2 linked regions of the Arthrobacter crystallopoietes genome follow. The protein of the gene in region 2 interacts with the protein of the main gene of each other region in a pairwise test. Links are inferred from orthologs where the notes say so. Each region holds a gene or a part of one and is shown on either strand. Other genes may lie near its edges.

The links.
Region 1: the proteins of J5251_RS14285 (region 2) and topA interact in binary tests that used the Escherichia coli proteins (3 or more experiments, as listed by UniProt). The link is inferred for Arthrobacter crystallopoietes from one-to-one orthologs.

What each region holds. Positions count from the first base shown.
Region 1 is NZ_CP072014.1:4,325,487-4,337,838, reverse strand. What follows is about bases 5,064-8,312. They hold topA (type I DNA topoisomerase), read left to right. Parts: upstream 5,064-5,385; coding sequence 5,386-8,112; downstream 8,113-8,312. Other genes in these bases: J5251_RS19965 (Ppx/GppA phosphatase family protein), read left to right, coding at 8,152-8,312; J5251_RS19975 (ArsR/SmtB family transcription factor), read left to right, coding at 5,064-5,244. Outside these bases: J5251_RS20000 (DEAD/DEAH box helicase), read right to left, coding at 1-431; J5251_RS19995 (GNAT family N-acetyltransferase), read right to left, coding at 530-1,204; J5251_RS19990 (rhodanese-related sulfurtransferase), read left to right, coding at 1,303-2,196; J5251_RS19985 (GNAT family N-acetyltransferase), read right to left, coding at 2,269-2,886; J5251_RS19980 (DUF7059 domain-containing protein), read left to right, coding at 2,990-4,516; more of J5251_RS19975, read left to right, coding at 4,591-5,063; more of J5251_RS19965, read left to right, coding at 8,313-9,177; proC (pyrroline-5-carboxylate reductase), read left to right, coding at 9,418-10,272; J5251_RS19955 (potassium channel family protein), read right to left, coding at 10,276-10,914; J5251_RS19950 (TrkH family potassium uptake protein), read right to left, coding at 10,952-12,352. UniProt on the Escherichia coli protein: Releases the supercoiling and torsional tension of DNA, which is introduced during the DNA replication and transcription, by transiently cleaving and rejoining one strand of the DNA duplex.
Region 2 is NZ_CP072014.1:3,112,942-3,124,812, reverse strand. What follows is about bases 5,722-8,489. They hold J5251_RS14285 (YigZ family protein), read left to right. Parts: upstream 5,722-6,649; coding sequence 6,650-7,330; downstream 7,331-8,489. Other genes in these bases: J5251_RS14280 (class I SAM-dependent methyltransferase), read left to right, coding at 7,323-8,450; J5251_RS14290 (AAA family ATPase), read right to left, coding at 5,722-6,517. Also shown: J5251_RS14305 (MFS transporter), read left to right, coding at 1-559; coaE (dephospho-CoA kinase), read right to left, coding at 592-1,803; J5251_RS14295 (FAD-binding oxidoreductase), read right to left, coding at 1,845-3,272; more of J5251_RS14290, read right to left, coding at 3,443-5,721; rpsA (30S ribosomal protein S1), read right to left, coding at 8,531-10,012; J5251_RS14270 (GNAT family N-acetyltransferase), read right to left, coding at 10,205-11,515; J5251_RS14265 (hypothetical protein), read right to left, coding at 11,527-11,871.

The sequences.
Region 1 (12,352 bases), 1.2 Mb from region 2 along the record:
TCGTACGTTTCGGCCCGCACCGTCGGCAGTTTGAGGGATTTGATGGCGGACAGTTGGTCTGCGGCGAGCGCTTTGGTTGGAGCCAGATACAACGCGACGGATCCCGTGGGTTCCAGCCTGGTTTGGTCCTCCAGCGACGTACGGTGGATCGAGTCCAGCGCCGGGAGCTGATACGCCAGCGACTTCCCGGACGCGGTACCTGTGGCAATGATTGTGTGGCGGCCGGCATGGGCCGCTTCCGCGGCGAGGACCTGGTGCCGCCACGGCTGGTGCATGCCCACGGTGGCATAGGCATTGACGACATCCGAGTGGGCCCAATCGGGCCAGGGTTCGTGGATGGCGTCCCGGGCAGGCAATTCGCGGACGTGCATGAGCTGTTCGGGGTCCGGACCGGAGCCGAGCAGGGGGATCAGGGAATCATGCAGTGCCACCCGAATATTGTGTCACCTGCCGGAAGCAGACGGCGCCGCTGCCCACCCGAGCAGCCGCCACCAGGAAGGAAGGCAGGGCGTACTTGTCAGCGGTGGGGCTAAGCGGCGTCCGAGGGCTTGAGGATCAGGACATCGCACACCGTGTCCCAGCCCAAGTGCTGGTACAGCATGCGGCCGTCATGCGAGGCGATCAGCAAGCCAGTTTCCACTAGATGCTCGAACGCTGAAGCCGCCAGGGCGCGCATGATGTGGGTGGCTAGGCCGCGGCGGCGAAAGTTGTCATGGGTCTCGATGTGGTCGAAGACCGCGACACCATCCACCACAGCCATCACGCCGTGGGCCGCTTCCTCCTCGCCGTACATGACGCGGGCGCGGTGCACGTTGCCGTCCCGATCGATGAACGTCTTGAAATCGGGGTCCCGGTACCAGGGATCCTCGGCGTCCTGTTCGGACATGTCGGTGACCATCATGGACTGGTCGCTGTGATGGACCCTCAGCCCGTGCTGCGGCGCCAGCATATGGTAGCGCTGCGGATCACGGGTCAGTACGGTGAGCATGCGCTTGGGCGATTCGAGCGTATTCCTGGCGAGATCCGCGAACTCCTCGTCGCCGGGCTCATAGGCAAAGAACTCCCAGTCGCCCGTCTTGTCGGCGAGCACGATGGCCGGATGCCCGGCTTCGCGAGCCGGGGAATAGCCGCGGCAGGCTGACCAGCCGGCAACCCACGCCGGGAGCAAGTTATCAGGTACGTCTGCGGTGAAATCGAGGCCCATAGGTAGACAGTACCGAACCAACAGCGTGGGCGGCATCCGAAGTAGATGACAACAAGGTCACAATAACCGGTTTGCCATCTGCGCTTACCCTTAAATACGTGGCTGTAAACCGAATTGTGCTTTATTACGCGTTCACCCCCTTGCCGGACCCCGAAGCGGTACGGCTGTGGCAGCGTGCCCTTTGCGAAAAACTGGGACTGCGGGGCAGGATCCTGATCTCCGCGGACGGCATCAACGGTACCGTCGGCGGGGAAATCGGTGCGGTCAAGCAGTATGTGAAGGCCACCCGCGAGTATCCGGCGTTCAAGAAGATGGACATCAAATGGTCGGAAGGTGGTGCCGAGGACTTCCCGAAGCTGAGCGTAAAGGTCCGTGACGAAATCGTGTCCTTCGGCGCACCAGGAGAGCTCAAGGTCGACGAGAACGGCGTGGTCGGCGGCGGGACGCACCTGAGGCCGGAAGAACTGCACGAGCTGGTCGAGGCCAAGAAGCAGGCTGGCGAGGATGTGGTCTTCTTTGACGGCCGCAACGCGTTCGAGGCGCAGATCGGCAAGTTCAAGGACGCCATAGTCCCGGATGTCGCCACCACCCACGACTTCATCAAAGAGCTGGAATCCGGCAAATACGATGACCTCAAGGACAAGCCCGTGGTGACGTACTGCACCGGTGGCATCCGCTGCGAAGTGCTGTCCTCGCTCATGGTCAACCGCGGTTTCCAGGAGGTTTACCAAATGAAGGGCGGCATCGTCCGCTACGGCGAGACATTCGGGGACGCCGGGTTGTGGGAAGGCTCGCTCTATGTCTTCGACAAGCGCATGCACATGGAGTTCACGCCCGAAGCGAAGACCATCGGCGAATGCGTCCGCTGCCAAGGTGCAACGAACAAGTTTGAGAACTGCTCGAATCCGAGCTGCCGCAACCTCACCCTGTATTGCACCGAGTGTGCGTCGAACCCCGAGACCCTCCGCTGCCCGGACGGCTGCGCCGCCTAAGAGAGAGGCGGCCGGTTTCGGCGCCGGTTCCAGCTCCCGCGCTGCGTCCGGGACAGGCTTGAGTGCCGGCTGCTAGGCCTCCACAGGTAGCTCGCGGGCGGAACCGGTGGATTCCATTGGCCCGGCTTCGGGCCACAGCCCGCCGGAGGCGTCCTGCGGCTCGGTGACCTCTTCTTCGGTCTTGAAGATCCGCAGGCCGCGCGCCTGGTAGTTGGCCAGCGCCGACGGCCCGTCCAGCGAGCAGGTGTGGACCCATACCCTGCTGACGGGTGCAAAGCGTTCCCACCGGGCGTCCAGTTGCCACGCCTGCTGGATCCCTTCCGTCAGCAGCGCGCCGCCGAACCCTTCACCGATGAACTCCGGGAAGAGCCCGAAGTACACGATCTCTACTTCGGTGCCCGCCGCGCCGGGACGCCCCATCAGTTCCACGTAGCCGGCCGGGGCGCCTTCCACCAATAGCACCCAGGTCTCGGAACCCGGAGTGCGCAGTACTTCGTCCCACTGGGCGCGCGTCAACGCAAGGCGATCCGACCAGTTCCAGCCGCTGCCGACAGACCGGTAGAGGAACTTGCTGAACTCGGGACTGATGCTGCGGACCTGTTCGATCCGGGTACCCGGCGCCAGCGGGCGCGATCCCGGAACCAGCTGCTCGGGCGCAGTCTGCTCCAGATAGGTGGTGGTAACAAGCATGCGCCCATTTAACCATTCCTGCTCCGCGCCTAGACTTTGAGGCGTGACTGAGTTCAATACCGGCAACATTCCGGACGCCCCGCAGAGTACGGATCTGCAGCTGATGGCTGCCCTGGCCAAGGACCTGACGGCGCTGGATTACACGGTGGACGGGGTCCAGCAATTGCTGGGCGACGAAGCCTACGAGGCCTTGGACCGGGACCAGTTGATTCCGGCCCAGCTGGTAACCGATCGCGAACTTGACGCTGCCAGGTCCAAGCCGTTGGCCGCCGTCGTACGTTTGTGGCTTCTGGGCGGGACGCTGGAACGCGACCAGCTTACATCGGCCTTTCCCGCCGTCACGCCCGAAGGGCTGCTGGCACTGGGGCTGATCAACAACGACGGCGGACGCTTCCGTCCCGCCGTTGACCTCCGGCCGTATGCGTTCGACGAAACGCAGCTGTGGGTGGCCAGCGACCTGGGTGCGCACCAGGCACCCGGGGTGCTGCGGCGGGACCACGTGCTTGGGATCGGGCAGGCCTCGCTGACGCTGGCGCAGTTGACTGTCCGCGCGCCGGTGGAACGTGCGCTGGATCTGGGCACGGGCTGCGGCATCCAGCTTTTCCACCTGCTGGGCCACGCGCGGCATGTGACGGCCACGGACATCTCGGAACGCGCCTTGGCCTTTACCCGCTTCAACCTGCTGCTGAACGCGGGCGCACTGGATCTGGATCCGCAGAACCTTGCCGAGCGGGTCAGCCTCCGGCTGGGCAGCCTGCTCGACCCGGTGGCTGGCGAGCACTTCGGGCAGGTCGTGAGCAATCCGCCGTTCGTCATCACGCCGCGCACCGAGGAGACTGCCGATGAGGAGCAGTTCACGTACCGTGACGGCGGACTGCCCGGCGACGACATTGTCTCCACGCTGGTCCGCCGCCTGCCCTCGGCGCTGGACACAGGCGGGATGGCGCAGATGCTGGGAAACTGGGAGATTCCGGCCGGTGCCGGTTCCTGGCATGACCGGCTCGAAGTCTGGCTCGATCCGAAAACCGAGGCTTGGGTGATCCAGCGCGAACAACTCACTCCGTCGTCGTATGCACAGACGTGGCTGCGGGACGCTTCGGAAAACCGGGATCCGGGTCTCTACGGCCGTTCCTATGCAGCGTATCTGGAAGATTTCGCTTCCCGTGATGTGGAGAGCGTGGGGTTCGGCATGATCTGGCTGCGGCGCAGCGAAAGCGCCGCCCGGCTGCGCAGGTTCGAGGAAATCGGCTACGCGATCGAGCAGCCCATCGGGCCGCATCTGGCCGCCGCCGTCCACCGGCACGATTGGCTCGAGGCACACGCGGAGGACTTCGCGGACCAGCGGCTGCAGCCAGCCGAGGACGTCACGGAGGAACGCCATCAGCGCCCGGGGGCAGAGCATCCGGGCGTGATCCTGCTGCGGCAAGGAGCGGGCTTCCGCCGCACCAATTTGATGAGTTCCGAGCTGGCGGGCTTCGTCTCCGCCAGCGACGGTGAACTGACAGTCGGCCAGCTGGTGGCTGCGCTCGCAGCCCTGCTGGAGAGGCCGGACGCGGAATTCTCCGAACAGCTCACCTCCGAGGTGCGCAATCTCGTGGCGGACGGCTTCCTCGTTCCTGCCGCGGCGTAGGTGCCTCAATCGTTGCCATTTCGCAAGTGAACCGGCTCACTGCCGCGCTCTGAAGGGCACTAGACTTACCTTCCATGACCAAAGGTGCAGCGCCATTTACCGACCCAGCGCCCGGCGAAATTTCCGGAGCCGGGGCGCCGGCGGGCTCGGGGGACCGGGTCAACATTTCAGATGCGAGGGCCATCCGGGCGCTCGCCCATGCGGTGCGCCTGAAAGTTATCGAGGAACTATTCGATACGCAGCAGCCGGCCACGGCCACCGAGCTGGCGCAGCGGCACGGACTAACGCCGAGTGCCATGAGCTACCACTTGCGGGCCTTGGAGAAGTGGGGCTTCGTCAAGCGCAGCGCCAACCAGGGCGACGGCCGGGAGCGGCACTGGCAGGCAGCCGCGGGACGGCTGGATGTCACCTCGGTGGCGGACAGCCGGGCGGCAACCCTCGGCGTCGTCGATGTTGAGCTCAACGACCTGCGCCAGCGCCTCTCCAAGTACGTCAAGCGGGACAAACAGGCGCCGAACCCGGACACCTGGCGCCAGGAGGGCCACCTCGCCGCGCTGAGCACCGGCCGCTTTTATCTGACAGAGGAGCAACGCGCGGATCTGGGCCGCCGGATCGGCGAGATCCTGCTCGAGTTCAGCCCCACCACAAATCCCGAAAACCGGGGCGAAGACGCCCAAAAGCTGTACTACGTATTCTCTTTCCTGCCCGGGGATATCGACGACGCGTAGAGCTCCCGCCGGCCCCGTGCCTGCACCCGATTTTCTTCGTTGTGCCATTCTTGGGGCTAACCTAGAGCTGGCAGCTGTCCCGGATACTTCGGGGACAGGATGCATCTGCCGCACCGCCACAGCAATTGACGTAGGAGAATCGTGCCACCCAAGGCCCGCGAAAAAACCGGTATGAAACTCGTCATTGTCGAGTCTCCTGCCAAGGGCAAGACTATTGCCGGGTATCTCGGCGAGGGTTTTGAGGTCACGGCCTCAATGGGCCACATCCGGGACCTGCCGCAGCCGTCGGACCTGCCGGCCGAGCTGAAGAAGACTTCGGTGGGCAAATTCGCCGTCGATGTCGAGAAAAACTTCGAACCTTACTACGTGGTTTCTGCGGACAAGAAGAAAAAAGTCGCCGAACTCAAGAGCCTGCTCAAGGACGCCGACGAGCTCTACCTCGCAACTGACGGTGACCGCGAGGGCGAGGCCATCGCGTGGCACCTGCTTGAGGTGCTCAAGCCCAAGGTCCCGGTCCACCGGCTGACCTTCCCCGAAATTACCCGCGAAGCCATCCAGCGTGCCCTGCAGGAAATGCGCGATGTGGACACCGATCTGGTGGACGCGCAGGAAACGCGCCGCATTGTGGACCGGCTCTTCGGCTACGAACTGTCCCCGGTGCTGTGGCGCAAGGTCAAGGCCGGGCTCTCTGCCGGGCGCGTCCAGTCCGTGGCCACCCGCCTGGTAGTCGAGCGCGAACGTGAGCGCATGGCCTTTCGCTCCGCGTCCTACTGGGATCTGCTGGCCACGGTCGAACCCGAGGATGCTGCCAAGGGCGGCGCGTTCAAGGCGAAGCTCGTTTCGCTTGACGGCTCCCGCGTGGCTACCGGAAAAGACTTCAACGACGCCGGTGTGCTCACCGCCAAGTCCGCGGTGCACCTCGATGAGGCGGCTGCTTCGTCCCTCGCCAACGGTCTGCGCACCGCGGAGTTCGCCGTCCGTTCGGTGGAGAACAAGCCGTACACCCGGCGCCCCGCCGCGCCGTTCACTACCTCGACGCTGCAGCAGGAATCTGCCCGCAAGCTGCGTTTCTCGGCCCGGATCACCATGCAGGTGGCCCAACGCCTGTACGAAAACGGCTACATCACGTATATGCGTACCGATTCGCCGGCGCTGAGCGACCAGGCCGTCAACGCGGCACGCCGCCAGGCCTCGGAGCTGTACGGCCCGGAGTACGTACCGGATGCCCGCCGCGTCTACAAGGGCAAGGACAAGAACGCGCAGGAAGCCCACGAGGCCATCCGTCCTGCCGGCGACTCCTTCCGTACCCCGGGCCAGGTCCGCAGCCAACTCAGCAGCGACGAATACAAGCTCTATGAACTGATCTGGAAGCGCACCGTTGCCTCCCAGATGGCGGACGCAAAGGGCTCGACCTCCACCGTTCGCCTGGGCGCCGTTGCTCCGGACGGCCGGGACGCGGTCTTCTCCGCTTCCGGTACCGTCATCACCTTCCCCGGCTTCATGGCCGCCTACGAGGAAGGCAAGGACGCAGCCCGCGATGAGGACGACGACGCGGCCACCGGCCGCCTGCCGCAGCTCGCCGAAAAGGACGCGCTGAAGGCCCAGGACGTTGCCGCCGTCGGACACGAAACCTCCGCCCCGCCGCGCTACACCGAAGCCTCGCTGATCAAGACGCTGGAAGAGCGTGGCATCGGCCGGCCGTCCACCTACGCGGCTACCATTTCCACCATCATGGACCGCGGCTATGTCAGCACCCGCGGCTCAGCTCTGGTTCCTAGCTGGATCGCGTTCTCCGTGGTCCGCTTGCTGGAAGAGCACTTCCGCGACTACGTGGACTATGACTTCACGGCCGCGCTCGAAGAGGACCTGGACCGCATCGCCCGCGGCGAGGCGAGCCGGGTGGACTGGCTCGACGGGTTTTACTACGGGGACCGCAAGGAAACGGGCCTGAACACCATCGTCAACGACCTGGGCGAAATCGATCCCCGGGAGATCAACTCGATCGAAATCGCCGAAGGAATCACCCTGCGCGTGGGCAAGTTCGGCCCCTACCTGGAGCGCGCCGCCGTGCTCGATCCGGAGACCGGAGAGCTGGCCGACCCGCAGCGTGCAAACGTTCCGGACGATCTCGCACCGGACGAGCTGACCGCCGAAAAGGCCGTGGAACTGATGGATAACCAGGGCCCGGGCGAACGAGAACTGGGGCAGGATCCGGAGACGGGCCGGACCATTGTGGCCCGGGAGGGCCGTTACGGCGCCTATGTCACCGAGATCATTCCGGAGCCCACGGCCGAGGAGCTCGCGAACCAGCCTGTGGAGTACTACAAGAACGGCAAGCCCAAGCCGCCGAAGAAACCGGTCAAAGTCAAGCCGCGCACCGGTTCCCTCTTCAAGTCCATGACGGTGGAGACTGTCACGCTGGAAGACGCCTTGAAGCTGATGAGCCTGCCCAGGGTGCTGGGTACGGATGCCGAAGGCAACGAGATCACCGTGCAGAACGGCCGCTTCGGCCCGTACCTGAAGAAGGGTACGGACTCGCGTTCCATCGGTTCGGAAGACGAGATCTTCACCATGACGCTGGAGCAGGCGCTGGAGATCTACTCCCAGCCGAAGCAGCGCGGCGGCCGGACCGCTGCGCCGCCCTTAGCCGAGTTCGGCACGGATCCCGTCTCGGAGAAGAACATCGTGGTTAAGGACGGCCGTTTCGGTCCGTACATTACCGATGGCGCGACCAATATTACGGTGCCCCGTTCGATGAGCATCGAGGAGCTGACCCGCGACCAGGCCATTGAACTGCTGGCCGAAAAGCGTGCCAAGGGTCCGGCCAAAAAGCCCGCCGCCCGGCGCAAGGCCACGGCCAAGAAGTAAGGGACAAACAGCCGTGCTTTCAGCCGACATAATAAGAGCATGCGTCTAGGCGTCCTCGATATCGGTTCGAACACCGTCCACCTGTTACTGGTCGACGCCCATCCGGGCGCCAGGCCCGTTCCGTTTGCCTCGCACAAGCGGCCGCTATCGCTGGTGGCCTATCTGGATGGCGAGGGGAACATCAACGAGGACGGCCAGCAGGAGCTGATCGGGTTCATCCGGGAGGCGTGGGCATTCGCCGGCCAGCACAGCGCCGAGGACATGCTGGCTTTCTGCACGTCCGCTATCCGGGAGGCTGCCAACGGCGACGCCGTGCTGGCCCGCGTGCAGGCTGAAACCAACGTCGCCCTGCAGGAACTGACCGGCCCGCAGGAAGCGGCGCTGACCCTGGTCGCGGTCAGGCGCTGGTACGGATGGGGCGCCGGCACCATTCTGGATCTGGACATCGGCGGCGGCTCTTTCGAAATGGCCATCGGACATGATGAACAACCGGATGTGGCGGCATCGGTTCCGCTTGGCGCCGGACGGCTGACCCGTGACTGGCTGCCATCCGATCCGCCCAGTGCCGGCAGCGTCAAGGACCTGCGGCACTACATCAGGGAAACCCTTGCGCCGGCCGTTCAAGAGTTCGACGGCGCGGGGTTCCCGGATCTCGTCGCCGGCACTTCCAAAACGTTCAGGTCCCTGGCCCGCATTACAGGAGCAGCTCCGTCCGCGGCCGGACCCTACATCCGGCGCGAACTACGCCGCGAGGATCTTTCCCTCTGGACCCAGAGGCTTTCCGCGATGCCGGCCAGCGACCGGGCCAACCTGCCCGGGGTTTCACTGGTCCGCGCCCCGCAGCTCCTGGCCGGGGCACTGGTCGCGGAGGCGGCGATGGAGATGTTCAACATCAGCTCGATGGTGATCTGCCCGTGGGCCCTGCGCGAAGGACTCATCCTCAAGCGCTTCGACCATCTGCTGTACGACAGCGATGCACCGGTGCGCCCTGTGGGGACTGCCCTCGTCCAGAAGGCACTGGAACCTGCTCCGGCGGTCGAAAGGCTGGACAGAGCGATACCTTAGCCAGCTGCTGGTTAAAGAGAAGGTGCCGGCACAGCCTGCGGACGGTTGGGGGAGACATCCGCGGGTATTGCCGGCACCGGACCAGGAGACCCGGTCCATAATCACTCGCACCTTCATGAGGTAGTAATTAAGGTAGGTTTCCTTGTTGGGATATCGCCTTTAAGATGCTGGGAAAAGACTGTGAATCGGTCCCGACACAGAAACATGCCGGGGCCGGCGGCTGCGTGATTCAATGGCAACATGACTGCGCAGACTACTGAAACCACCGGCCGGATCGTCTTTCTGGGATGCGGTTCCATGAACGAAGCGGTGCTCGCGGGCCTGTTGGCCGCCGGCACTCCTGCGGCGAATGTGACCGCGACGGTCCGCCGGAGCGAGCGGGCGGAAGAACTGCGCAGCCGCTACGAGGGTTTGACCGTGCTGGCCGAAACCGAGGACGCGCAGGCCAATCTCAAGGCGGTGGAGAGTGCCGCGCTGGTGGTGCTGGGGGTTAAGCCGGTCGGCATCGTCGACTTGTGCCGCAGCATCGCGTCCGCCCTGTCGCCGCAAACCGTGGTCCTCAGCGTTGCGGCCGCGGTCACGATCGCCACTATGGAGGCCGCGCTGCCCGAGGGCCAGCCGCTCGTGCGCACAATGCCCAACACACCGCTAAAGGTGGGCCGGGGTGCCGTCGGGCTTTCGGCCGGCAGCAACGTTACCGAGGATCAGCTGGCGGCGGCAGCCGCGGTGTTCTCCGGGGCAGGCACCACGGTCATCGTTCCGGAAGGGAACCTCGACGCCGTTTCCGCCGTCAGCGGATCGGGCCCGGCCTACGCCTTCTACCTTGCCGAAGCCATGGCGCAAGCAGGCGTGAAGCTTGGCCTTGATCCGGAGCTGGCCATGGCTCTGGCCCGCGATACGGTTGCCGGCGCCGGCGCTATGCTGGCCCAGGAGGGGGCGGACCCCGTGGCGCTGCGCAAGGCGGTCACCAGCCCTAACGGCACCACCGAACGCGCTATCGCCGCCTTCGACGAGGCTGGGTTGCCGGATATCATTGCCGCCGGTGCACGTGCGGCTGCGGAGCGCGCAGCGGAGATTTCCCGCGAACTCGCCTGAGGGCTACGGCCGCGCCGCGAACCGCTCGAGCAGATCCACATGGCCTGACACGATAAGCATGTCCCGGCTGGACACTTTTGTCTCGGGCCGTGCGTAAGTGAAATCCTCGCCGGGAGACTTCACGCCGACCACGGTGATGCCGTACTTGGAGCGGACCCCCGACTCGCCGAGGGTGAAGCCCTGGGTCTCCTTCGGCGGGTACATCTTCACGATCGCAAAACCGTCGTCGAACTCGATGAAGTCCAGCATCCGTCCGCCCACCAGGTGCGCGGCGCGGCGGCCGGCGTCGGCCTCCGGGTAGATAACATGGTTGGCGCCGATGCGGGTGAGGATCTTGCCGTGCGAGGCCGTAATGGCCTTGACCCACAAGTGTTCGATACCCAGATCCACCAGATTGACCGTGATCAGCACGGAGGACTCGATCGAGGTACCCACACCGACGACGGCGGACGTAAAGTCCTGAGCACCGAGCTGGCGCAGCGCGTCGATGTTGGTGGCGTCGGCTTCGACGATGTGGGTCAGCTGGCCGGACCATTTCTGGACCAGGGCGGGGTCGCGCTCGATGGCCAAGACCTCCCGGCCCTGCTTCACCAGCTGCTCGGCCGTGGCCGCGCCGAAGCGGCCCAGGCCCACCACCAGCACCGGAGCGTTGTGTGCCGGACGGTTGCTGTTCGACTTGTCAGCCAATGATCGGCCTCTCTTCCGGATAATGGAACAATTGTCGGCTTTCACGCAAGGCTAGCGCGGAGGCCAGCGTGATAGTACCTACGCGGCCTGCGAACATCAGGGCCGAGAGGATGTACTTGCCCTCAGGGGGCAGTTCGGCGCTGAGGTTGGTGCTCAGCCCGCAGGTTGCGAAAGCCGAAATGACTTCGAACAGTATGCGGTCCAGGTCCTCATCGGTCATTGACAGCAGCATGCCGGCAGCCACGGCCACGAAGGTAGCTCCCATGACGATAACGGAGATCGCCACGCGCATGGCACCCTCGGGAATTGTACGGCCGTAGGCGTTAACGTCCCTGTTGCCGCGCGCCTCCGCGGCAATCGCAAGGAAGACGATGGCGATTGTGGTTACCTTGATGCCGCCGGCCGTCGAGGCTGAGCCGCCGCCCGCAAACATGAGGGCATCCGTGAGCAGCATGGTCGGGGAGTCCATGGCGTTTTGGTCTACGAGGTTGAAGCCGCCCGAGCGCATCATCACCGAGGCGAAAACCGCGTGGATGCCTTTGTCGGTGGGGGAGAGTCCCCCGATCGTATCCTCGTTCTGCCATTCCATGAAGCCCCAGGCTATGGCCCCGAGGAGCAGCAGGAGGGACGTGACTTGAACGGTGAGCTTGGTGTGCAGATTCCACCTGCTGAACCGCCAGCCGCGTTCCAGCAGGACCATAACAACGGGGAAGCCCAAGCTGCCTAGAAATACCCCGATCATCAGGGGAGTAAGAATCCAGAGGTCTTCTTCATAGGGCACCAGACCGTCGGAGTGCGGCGTGAAGCCCGCGTTGTTGAATGCGGAGATGGAGTAGAAGACGCCATGCCAGACAGCTTGTCCGAAGGATTCGCCCAGAATGATGAACCGGGGGATGAGCATCAAGGCCAGCGCCAGTTCGATGAGCACCGACGTGGTGATGACGATCCGCAGCAGCGTGCCGACTTCGCCGAGCCGGCCGGCATTGTTCATGGCCTGCTGGGCAATCAGTTTTCCCCGGACGCCCAGCCGTTTGCTCACCATCAGGGCCAGCATGGAGGCCAGCGTCAGGGTGCCCAACCCGCCGATGAAGATGGCGAGCAAGATAATCGCCTGGCCGAAGAAGGTCCAGTGGGCGGCCGTAGAGACAACCGTCAGGCCGGTCACGCACACGGCCGAAACGGCTGTGAAGAAGGCGTCGTGCAGCGGCGTAATGTTCCCGTCCGCAGCGGCGCCGGGCAGTGACAACAGGCCCGTGAAGACGAAGATAACGCCGGCGTAGACAATAAGGGCCAGCCGCGCCGGAGAACTGTTGGCGACGCTGTCGACAAAATCGCGGATCCTCAGCAGGAAAGAAAGCTTCCCTTGCTTCCGATCCTGCCGACTGAACGGCTG
Region 2 (11,871 bases):
GCTGAGCTACATGCCCACCTATCTGCAGACGGAGATCAATCTCTCCGCCAACAACGCCCTGACGCTGCTCCTGGTGGGCCAGCTGGCCATGATGGTTGTCATCCCGTTTGCCGGCAGGCTTTCCGACAAGGTCGGCCGAAAGCCAATGTGGTGGGCTTCTCTGCTGGGCCTTTTCGTGGCCGCCATTCCGATGTACCTGATCATGCGGATCAACTTCAGCACGGCCCTGATCGGCTTTGCCGTGCTGGGTCTGCTGTACGTACTTCAACTGGCGACGATTTCCGCGACGTTCCCGGCCATGTTCCCCACCCAGGTCCGGTATGCCGGTTTCGCCATTACCTACAACGTGTCAACGGCGCTCTTCGGCGGCACAGCGCCGCTGGTGAACGATCTGCTGATTCAAGCTACCGGCGACACGCTGGTTCCCGCCTACTACATGATGGCGGCCTGCGTCGTCGGCGCCGTTGCGCTGAAGTTCATCCCGGAAACAGCCGGTTGCTCCATCCGCGGCACGGAAATTCCCAGCGTCGAACGGGACCGCGCAGAAGCGGCCCGCTGACGGACCACGGCTGGGTAGCGCGCGGGGCAGCGCTACCCAGCCGCGCTGTCCGGCTGCCAGTGGACACGGCGCATCCATTCCTGCATCGCTGGTTCCGCTACCTCAGCGAACCAGCGTTCCTTATCTTTCGCGTAGCGGCCGGTTGAGCTGTCCTTTGCATGCAGGTTGGCCAGCCGTTCCTTTTCCGCCAAATACTCGTGCGCCATCTGCGGGTTGTCGCGCAGCCAGTCACGGAAGCCGAGCGCGAACCGCCAGCCAGGGGATCCTGTCACCCGAACATGGACGTTTGCGCTCCGCCCCGGGTCCGCATTGCCATGCAGCCGCTTCTCCCAGTCGGCCGGGTCCGGGTGCGACGGTTTGGGGATGTCCCGCCACAGTCCCGGACGACGAGGGAAGCCAGCCGACGCTAAGCTGCCTGCAACGGCGTCGGCTTCAGCCAACGAACGCACGCTGACCTGCAGATCGATGACATCCTTCGCAGGCAGCCCCGGAACAGCGGTGGAACCGATGTGGTCCACCGCCAGAATCCGTTCATTCGCCGATCTGATGCGGTCCGCCAGCCGCTTCGCCTGCTGCGGCCAGTCCGAACGGGGTTCGGCCAGGACGGGCCCGCCGCTGGATGCGGCCACCCGGGCCGCCGCAAGGTTCGCCGCGAAGGGTTCGAGTCGCTCATCCCAGAGGCGGTCCACCCGCGCAAGAATGGCTTCCTGCGATTCCACGTTTTCCAGTACGACGTCGGCCGCGGCCAGGCGCTTGGCATGCGTCGCCTGCGCTGCAATGCGTGCCCGGGCGTCGGCCTCGGCCATGCCGCGGTCAGAGATCATGCGCCGGATCCGGACTTCCTCGGGTGCATCCACCACAAGAACCAAGTGGAACCGCGACCCCTGCCCGGTTTCCACCAGCAGCGGGATGTCCTGAACGACGATTCGTTCCGGCTCGGCATCTGCAACCAGCTGCGCCGAACGTGCACGGACCAGCGGGTGGATGATGGCGTTGAGCTGTTCGCGTTTCGCATGGTCACCGAAAACAGCAGCGCCGAGCGCCGGACGGTCCAGTCCGCCGTCGTCGGTCAGAATCTCTTTCCCGAACGCCTCCACCACGGCCTGCAAGCCGGGCGTCCCCGGTTCGACTACTTCGCGAGCGAGCACGTCGGCATCGATCAGCAGCGCGCCGCGTTCACGCAGCCGCCGCGCCACTAGGGATTTACCCGCGGCAATGCCGCCTGTCAGACCGACCTTAAGCACAGCATCAGTCTAGCCAGACCGCGTGCAAGCTCCGGCTGTTGCTACGCAGCCGCCGCCGGTGAAATGTTCTGGTTGATGTGAAACAGATTCTGCGGATCGTACTTAGCCTTGATCTGTGCCAACCGGTCATAGTTGTCCAGATAGGACGCACGGATACGCTCCTCGCCCTCGCCCATCATGAAATTGATGTAGGCGCCGCCGGCAGTAGTCGGATGCAGCTCCTCCCAATATGCTTTGGCCCAATCGGTGATGAGCTGTGCGTTGGCCGGATCCGGGTCGACACCGACAATGACCCCTGCCCAACCGCCACCACGGTAGGCGAACGCCGTGGCAGTTTCCGGGATGCGTGCCGCGGCGCCGTCGATCGGGTACAGATGCATGGTCGAATGCCCGGTAGGCAGCGACGCGCCGTACTTTTCGTGGATTCCGATCGCTTCGTCTGAAATCTCGTGAACGAAGTCCGCTTTCCAATACCACTGAAGCCCGGGCGGATAGAGTCCGTCGAACGCTGACTGCAGGACGGTGAACGGCATCTCCTGCAAGCCCACTACCAGCGGCGCGCCGAAATCGCGGACGGGTGCCAGGACGTCGTTCGCCTTGTCATGGCTACCGGTGTAGCACCAGACGATGGCACAAGACTTTCGGCCCCAGAGCTCCTCGGGGAACGGCGGTGCCGGCGGAATGGTGATCAGACCGAGCCAGCCGTTGAGTTCCTCCGGCAGGGACGGCAACAGTTCGCGGTACCACCGCATCACAGCGGCGGTGTCTGCCAGGTCATAGAGCACCGGACCGCCGATGATGGTGCCGTTCTCGCCGATATCGTGGCATCGGAAGGTGAAAGAGGTAACGACGCCGAAGTTGCCGCCGCCGCCGCGCAGGGCCCAGAACAGGTCAGCATAATTGTGCTCGTCCGCAGTGACCAGCCGCCCGTCCGCGAGGACCACGTCCGCACTGAGCAGGTTGTCCACGGTAAGCCCGAAGCGGCGCGACAGATAACCGATGCCGCCGCCGAGCGCCAGTCCGCCCACACCGGTGGAGGCGATGAAACCGGTCGGCGTTGCCATGCCGAAGGCGACGGTGGAATGGTCCACGTCGCTCCAGGTGCAGCCGCCGTCCACCCGGACCCTGTGCCCTGCGGGATCGGGCGTCGTGCTTCGCATGGCACCCAGATCGATCACCAGTGCGTGGTTCCAGACGCCCAGTCCGCCGGCATTGTGCCCGCCACCGCGTACCGCCAGTTCCACTCCATGCACTCGCGCAAAATTCACGCACTGCACCACGTCGGCGGCGTCGGCGACTCTGGCTATGGCCGCCGGACGGCGATCGATCATTGCATTGTAAACGGCGCGGGCACCATCGTAGCCGGCATCATCGGGGGTAATGAGAGCGCCCCGCAATTTTGTCGCCAACTCCGCGTAGGGCGGAGCGACGCTGCCGGCTCGACCGGCCGTTTGAGTCATCGTGTTCATCGGAAATTCTCCTCTTGAGCTGCGCCCCGGAAGCCCGGAACTGCCTTGCACGCTCCAGAGTAGGGACGCCGGCGTTCGTTGAGCGTTCGCCCGGAATCATCACGGAAGCCAACAAACCCGCTCGTGCTCTGCGCCGTGTTTTCACCTGCCTAAATCTTCAGGCAATAGCGTTATGCGTCGAGGCGGCCGAGCAAGGCGGAACTTCCCTGGGCTGTTGCAAGCTCCCGAGCCCGCTGCAGCATTTCTCTTGCCTCGGCCGTTCCTGATAGCTTGGCCCGCTGCCTCAGAACTTCGGGAAGCCACCACATGTCATCGCGCTGCTGCCCTGCTGCGAGTGCCGCATCCAGCACGGACCGGGCGGTCTGCCCGTCGCCTGCGTCGGCGAGATTGCCGGCGAGCAGAGAAAGCCAATACGGCATCCGGGCGAACGCGTCCTGGTTCTGCAGCGCGCGGATGCCCGCGCGGATTTGTGCCGTGCCAGAAGCTCCCCCTCTGACCCAACCCTGCAGAATGCGCGCCCACTGCCCGTAGTAGGCGAAATCGTACCGGTGGCAAATCTCCTGCAACTCGGCAACGAGCGGCGCCATCGAGGTTTTGTCGCCTAGCAATTGGTGGAACACTGCGACGTAGGACAACGCCACGGTAAGCGTATAAGGGTGTTCTAAGCTACGGGCGCGGGCAAGAGCTTTTCGGCACAGTTCCGCCGCTTCATTCTCTTCCCCGGCAAGCCAATGCGCATGCGAGGCCCATCCCATGGCGTGGACCTCCAGTTTGGTTCCCAGAATGAAGGAGTATCCGCCCGGGTCATTTTCGTAACAGTGGGCGAAATGCTCCATGGCCTCCCTGGGCCTGCCAAGGCTGAGTGCAGCCCCGGCCACCGCGAAGTGGGCCTGGCCCAACAGGTCCGGGTCTGCTGCTGCCATCCCCAGCGCTCGGTGTCCGATGCGATACGACTCGGCTGTCCCGCCCTGGACGAATCGTGCGGCGAAGAGACCGATCAGGCCGGCCAGCAGAACCTGCGGATGGTGTAATTGCTGGGCCAATTCGGCAGTGCGCTCGAGGGTGGCCAGCAGCTGTCCGGACGAGTAGCCATACAGTGCGGTTTCCGGAGGAGACATGGACCGCAGAACATCCAGTTCGCGTTCGTCACGGTCTTTTCCCGCAGGCAGCTTGGAGATCAGGTCCAAACATCGCCGGAAAAACTTCAGAGCCTCCGCATTAGCGAAGACGCCGGAGGCGGCGTCGGCCGCCCGCCGGAAGAACTGCAACGCCTTATCGGGCCGGGAACCCAGGCTGTACTGCTCAGCTAGTTGCGGAGCAACAACGTCGAGCCGATCCGAGTACAGCAGTTCCAGACCCTGCGCGAGTCTGCGGTGGAGCAGCCAGCGGCGGGCGGGAGTGACATGTTCATAGGCCACCGCACGCAGCAAGTCGTGGGTGAAATCGTATCCGCCGGCACGGGGACCAAGGATACGCATCCGCCACAATTCATCGACAGCATCAACCAGGGTGGCGTCGTCCTGGTCGCAGGCTTCGCCCAGCAGGTCCAGGGTGATGTCCCGGCCGAAGGCAGCGGTCAACCCGGCTATTTCTCGCGCCGTCGCCGACGACTGGCTCAGTCGTTGCCACAAGATGGAACTGAGCTCCGTTGCCGCGCCTTCCCCCTCCGTCCGGTGCGATTCCGGCAGGATGCGAGCGGCCTCAATAATGTACAGGGGATAGCCACCGGTGGCTGCATGGACCAGGGCAGCTTCTTCGGCGGGCAGCCGGCGCTCGCTGAAAGTGCTTGCGAGCAGGCCTGACGCAGCGGCAGACAACGGTTCCAGGGGCAGTTCGGTGACCAGTCCGGCCGCACGCAGGCCCTGCAAAAATGCACGCACCTGCGGTTCGCCGGCGGCCGCTGAGAAGCGCAACGTGGCGGCCACGAGCAAGCCGCTTTGCCCGGCGGAACCCAACAGGTACGACAGCCAGGAGCACGTCTCGGCATCGGACCACTGCAAATCGTCCAGCACCAGGAGCACGGGCCTGCCGGTTCCTGTTACCGCACGGGCCAAGCCCTCGAAGAACCGGTGCCGCTGCCAGGCATCGACCATGGCCCGGCTGCCGGCCTGCTCCTCGCCTTTAATCGGAGCCGATGCAGGCATGGTCCGGTCCGGGAGCAAACGGGCCACTTCCGCCCGCCAGTAGGCAGGCATAGCCATGAGGGAAGAGCGGAACGCATCGTTGCGCAACCAGGCGGCCACTGGCGCCAGTGGTATCCGCCCGGGTGTGCTGAAACACCTGGTCTGGGCCACAAGTCCGCCGGACGTGCGGGCCAGCGCGGCCAGTTCCTCCGACATACGCGTCTTTCCGACCCCGGGGTCTCCCGAGATGAGGAGCAAACCGACCTTCCCGGCTGCGGCCCCCTGCCACGAAGAGTCGAGAATCCTCAGTTCCCGGTGACGACCAACCAGCGGACTGCGCACAGGGCGGGATGACGCAGTTCCGACCCCGGCCGCGCGGAGCAGTCCGCGGCTGTTAAGCACTCGGTCGAAAAGCCGTTGCGTCACCGGGTCCGGACCTACGCCCAGCTCCTGTTCCAGGAGTGCCTCGCAGCGGTGAAAGGTGTGCATTGCGGCAGCACGGTCTCCGAGCTGTGCCTGTACTTCCATCAATTGCCGGTAACCCCTTTCTTCCAAGGGTTCGAGCCGGATCCGTTGCTCTGCCAGCACCGCGGCGCGCCGCGGCTCCTTCAACTCGTTGCAGGCCTCGACCGACTGGTCGTAGAGCAGTACACACTGTTGCTTCAGCTCCTCCCGCGGCTCCAGAATCCAGTCGGCGTAACAGCCCGGCATCAACGTTCCACGGTATTGGTCCTGCGCCTGCTGGGCGTGGCCCAGGAACGCCGGGTAATTGGCCGCCTGCCAGGCCAGCCGCGCCGCGTTGGTCTCGGCTTTGAAGACCTGCACGTCGGTCCAGCAGCCTGCCGTGTCCTGCCAGCTCAGTGTCCCCCCGCGGCTGCCAAGGCATCCGGCATCTCCGATGATCCCCTTCAGGTTGTGCAACTCCCTGCGCAGATTCGTCAGTGCCTGGCTGCTGGTGGAATCCGGCCAGAACAATCCAGCCAGGACCTGTCTCGGCACCTGCGTTCCGGCATGTAACGCCAGATAGGCCAACAGCTCGACCGGACGGGAGACAGGCACCGAGGAACTGCTGCTGACGTCAATGACCAGCCGCTGCTCCCCCAGAAGATACAGTTCCAGCACAGCTGGAAACCTCCCCGATACTCGCCCCGGCTGCCATTTTCCCACCGGCCAAGGCAGGCAGCAACGGTTGGCACCGGCTGAGAGGACCCTTTGTACACGTCTGCGCGGACACCGTCGCGCTAGGCTGGTTGAGTGCATCCTGCCTCCCAGTCCACAGTAACCAGCTATACGACCGTTGCTGGCGAGCACCGGCACGAAATCGAGATCAAGCGTTCCCGCTTCATTACGGTGCTTCGCCGCGTTGAGACCGAGGAAGCCGCCCGGGACCTTGTCGCTGGCCTGCGCAAGGAGTTCCACGATGCCCGGCACCATTGCTCTGCGTTTGTCCTTGGTCCGGATCGCGATGTACAACGTTCCAATGACGACGGCGAGCCCTCCGGTACTGCCGGCCTCCCGATGCTGGAAGCACTGACCAAACGCGAGACAGCGCCCGGGGTGACAGACCTGAGCGACGTTGCGGCCGTCGTCGTACGCTATTTCGGCGGTATCCTGCTTGGCGCCGGCGGTCTGGTGCGCGCCTACTCGGAGTCGGTGTCGCAGGCCGTGGCTTCCACTCGATTAGTGCCGCGGCTGCGCATGCAGCTGTATGCAGTCGCTGCGGAGCACGCCCAAGCCGGCCGGCTCGAGAACGAACTGCGGGCCGCAGGCGTGACCGTGCTCGGCAGCGACTATGGGGAGGCCGGAGTCGATATCAAAGTGGCCCGTGCGGACGAACCCGAGGTGCTGGCCCGCTTCCATGAGCAGCTTGCTTCGCTCACCGCGGGCGGAGAACCAGCCGTGCCGCGTGGCACCGAGTGGGTGGATCTTGCCTGAACTGGACTTGGCTCGCTTGCGCCGCTGGCCCGACGTGGAGGCGGAGAACCTCTACGCGGCGGATGCGGCGGACCGGCTGCTGCTCGACACGGCGGCCCCAGTGTTGGCCGGGTTGCAGGGCAACGAGATCGCCGTGGTCAACGACCATTACGGGGCGCTGACTCTGTCCCTGGCCGCCGCAGGTTTCACGGGACTGCGGGTCCATCAGGATCCACTCTCTGCCGAACAGGCGTTGGCGAACAATGCCCGCGCGCTTGAACTCGAAGGCTTTACCCACCAGGCCATGGGCCGGGAGCTGTTTACGGGCACCCGGCTGGTGCTGATGCAGCTGCCCAGGTCACTGGACGCCCTTGAAGAAACGGCAGCTTTCATCGCCGTCGGGGCGGCGCCCGACGTGACCGTGCTCGCAGGCGGGCGCGACAAACACATGTCGCCCGCCATGAACCAGGTGCTGGGAACGGCATTCTCGTCGGTGAGCGCCGGGCATGGCCGGCAGAAGGCCCGGGTACTGACGGCGGCCGCGCCCCGCGCCGAGGTCAGCACCCGTTTCCCGCTCCAGGAAGTCTACGACGTCGGGCTGCCGGCCCCGATGCGGATCGTCGCCTTCGGCGCTACCTTCGGCGGCGCCAAGCTCGATGTGGGCACCCGGTTCCTGCTTCCGGCGCTGGCGGGTGCCCGAGCTGCCAGGCGGGCCGTGGATCTGGGCTGCGGCAACGGGACGATAGCCGCGTACCTCGCACTCACGCGCCCGGACCTGGCTGTCCTGGCCACGGACCAGTCCTCGTCCGCCGTCGCCTCGGCCCGGGCAACCGCGGAGGCAAACCGTGTCAGCGCGCGCGTGACCGTCCGGCGGGACGATGCCCTGTCCGCCCTCGCTGACTCCTCCGAGGAACTCATTGTGCTCAATCCTCCGTTCCATATCGGGAACGCCGTGCATGCCGGCATCGCCCTGAAGCTGTTCGCCGACGCCGGCCGGGTGCTCGCTCCCGGTGGCGAGCTGTGGACGGTGTGGAACAGCCATCTCGCATACAAGCAGGCTCTGAACCGGCTGGTCGGGCCGACCCGCGAGGTCGCCCGCAACCCGAAGTTCACCGTAACGGTCAGTACCCGCCGGCCCTAGAGGAGGTGTTCGGCAGACAAAAGAACCCCTGTCCGAGGACAGGGGTTCTTTTGTCTGCTTACCCGTTAGGGCAGGCGGAATTAGTTGCCGGTAAGCTTCTCGCGCAGTGCGGCGAGGGCCTCATCCGAAGCGAGCGTTCCGCCACCGGTGCTGGCGGTCTCCGTCTGAGCGGGCTCAGAGGAGTAGCTGGTTGCAGCGGATTCGCCGGTCTCGGAAGTAGCCTGGGTGTCTTCCTGCAGGTGCTGGGCAACCTGCTTCTTGTGCGATTCCCAACGGGACTGGGCATCAGCGTACTGCTGCTCCCAAGCGGCACGCTGGGTCTCGTAACCCTCAAGCCACTCGTTGGACTCCGGATCGAAGCCCTCCGGGTACTTGTAGTTGCCCTCTTCGTCGTACTCGGCAGCCATACCGTACAGGGCCGGGTCGAACTCGGTACCCTCCGGGTCAACGCCCTCGTTGGCCTGCTTGAGGCTGAGGGAGATGCGGCGGCGCTCGAGGTCGATGTCGATGACCTTGACGAACAGCTCGTCGCCAACGGAGACAACCTGCTCGGCCAGCTCAACGTGGCGGACGGCCAGCTCGGAGATGTGGACCAGACCTTCAATGCCGTCTTCAACGCGGACGAACGCACCGAACGGAACCAGCTTGGTGACCTTACCCGGAACAACCTGCCCAAGGGCGTGGGTGCGGGCGAAGGTCTGCCACGGATCTTCCTGGGTGGCCTTCAGCGACAGGGAGACACGCTCGCGGTCCAGGTCGACTTCCAGAACCTCGACGGTGACTTCCTGGCCAACTTCGACAACCTCGGAGGGGTGGTCGATGTGCTTCCAGGACAGCTCGGAGACGTGAACCAGACCGTCGACGCCGCCCAGGTCCACGAATGCACCGAAGTTGACGATGGAGGAAACGACGCCCGGACGGATCTGGCCCTTTTCCAGCTTGTTGAGGAAGGTGGAGCGGACCTCGGACTGGGTCTGCTCGAGCCATGCACGGCGGGAGAGCACCACGTTGTTGCGGTTCTTGTCCAGCTCGATGATTTTGGCTTCGATCTTCTGGCCGATGTACGGAGCCAGGTCGCGCACACGGCGCATCTCGACGAGGGAGGCGGGCAGGAAGCCGCGCAGGCCGATGTCGAGGATAAGACCACCCTTGACGACCTCGATGACGGTACCGGTGACGACGCCGTCCTCTTCCTTGACCTTCTCGATGTCACCCCAGGCACGCTCGTACTGAGCACGCTTCTTGGAGAGAATGAGGCGGCCTTCCTTGTCTTCCTTTGTCAGGACAAGGGCTTCAACCTGATCGCCTACGGCGACAACTTCGCCGGGATCAACGTCGTGCTTGATGGAAAGCTCGCGGGACGGGATGACACCTTCGGTCTTGTAACCGATGTCGAGCAGAACTTCATCGCGGTCAACCTTGACGACGGTACCTTCGACGAGATCACCGTCATTGAAGTACTTGATGGTGGCGTCGACGGCAGCGAGGAAGTCTTCGGCGGTACCAATGTCGTTGATGGCGACCTGAGGGGTACCGGGCTTCTCGGTGGAGGTGATGGTCATGTAGTAGGGGCTCCGATGTGGATAGATTTCTTAGTTCCGGACGGTTTGACTCCACGTTCGGCACCAGCACAAAATAGCTGCAGCCTTGCGGTTTTTGACCGTCCGGAGGTGGACTTTAATAAAAGGGTAGTGCGTACGCATTACGCGCCCGATAAGTCTAGCCGCTTGGGCCAACTGTGGTCAAAGCGCTACTCAGAAGTGCGTGATGCAGTACGGCTGTGCCCTGGTGGTGAAAATCCGCTCAAGCTTTCCGATGGCGTCCTCCGTTGCACCGGGCAGCCTGCCGGCGGCTGCGAGGGTTCCGGCCCTGACGCCGCCGAGGTAGAGCGAACCCAGCACATCGACGTCAACGCTCAGATCCACCGCGTCGTCCGGTGCCAGTGGATGCACCCGTGCCTTTCCGCCGGCGGCCTCCAGCAAGAACCGCCCTGCAGCCAGCCCGAGCGGATCAACAATCTCCAGCGCGAGGCGGCCCTCACCGTCGTAATGACGCGCTTGGAACGCATGGACCGGATCCAGAATACGTAGCCAGAGCACGTCTTCGGCTGATTTGGCCGCGTATCCCCGGCCGTCCTGCAGCGCCCACGGCAACGGATCCTCCACCGGGGCAAGGGACCAGCTGATGCGCTGCACCAGGTCGATGGAGCCCAGATACCGCCACAGTTCCCGGTAGCTTTCCCCGGTGGCTGCTACCAGATCCACGACCTTCATCGTGTACGGTTCCTTGGACCAACCGGCGAACCGGTAGCTCACGTACCCCTGGGGAGTTCGGCTGCTGTCGTAGTGAACGGCCGCCCGGATCGATTTGTCTGGTTCCGGTTTGTCGTGCCCCCATCGGCCCGAGATTCTCTTCGCATAGGCATACTGCCGGGCCACCGAACCTGGAGTACTCGCGTGGAACCGGGCAAAGATCTCGGGCCCGAGCTGCTGCAGGGAGGCCGGGTCCGCCATCTCGACCGTTCCGGCCGGCGGCGTCCGGAGGCCGAAACGCTCCTGGACGTCCACCTCCACCTCGCGGGTAAAAGTTGCTGCCCCGAAACCAAAGCGCCCGTAGATCGTCGCTTCGGATGCGGTGAGTGCGGCGATGCCCAGACCGGAGCGGGCAGCCTGTTCGAGATCGCTGGTGATCAGGCGGCGTAACAGTCCGCGCCGGCGGTGGGTGGGCCGGACCGTCACGGCGGTGATCTGGTGGGCATCGAGCAGGCGGCCGCCGCCGACATTCATGCTGTTGACCATAGTGGCGTACGTGGCCACCGGGATATCGGGACTCCACACGCCGGGGCGGGGCTCGTCGTCGTAAACTCCCCACAACACGCGGTTGTCCGCAGCGTAGCCCTTCGCATATTCGGCTAGGTGCGCCGCATCGGGAGAACTTTCATGGAAACCTGCGTCGACGGCGTCGAACCAGCCTTGGAAGCGGGACGAGGGAATGCCGCCCTCAGTATCCGCTGGGAACTGTTCAATCCGCAGAGTCGAGGATGCGGTAGCCGCGTTGGTGTCCACGGTCTTCGAGCCTAGTGGGCATTCTCGGCTTCCACCAGATCCTGGGACCGTTGCAGCCGCCCCGCGAGGCAATCAGCGATGGCGCCGGCAGCGATGATGCAGCCCAACATCTCCAGACCTTCCTCCAGGATCAACCCCGCGGAGAAGACGTAATCGGGGCCGTTCTGACGGATCCAGCCGTTGAACGCTTCGACACCCAGTGCGCCCGCACCGTAGCAGCCCAGCCCCACGGCGAGGCGCCGTCCCGTTTCCCGCGGCAACGACCGCCCGGCGAAGAACAGCACAATGGCGCCGGCAATCCCAACGACCGCCCCGAGCACGAGCCAGGGGTAGGTCGGGGTGTCCAACCCTGCGGC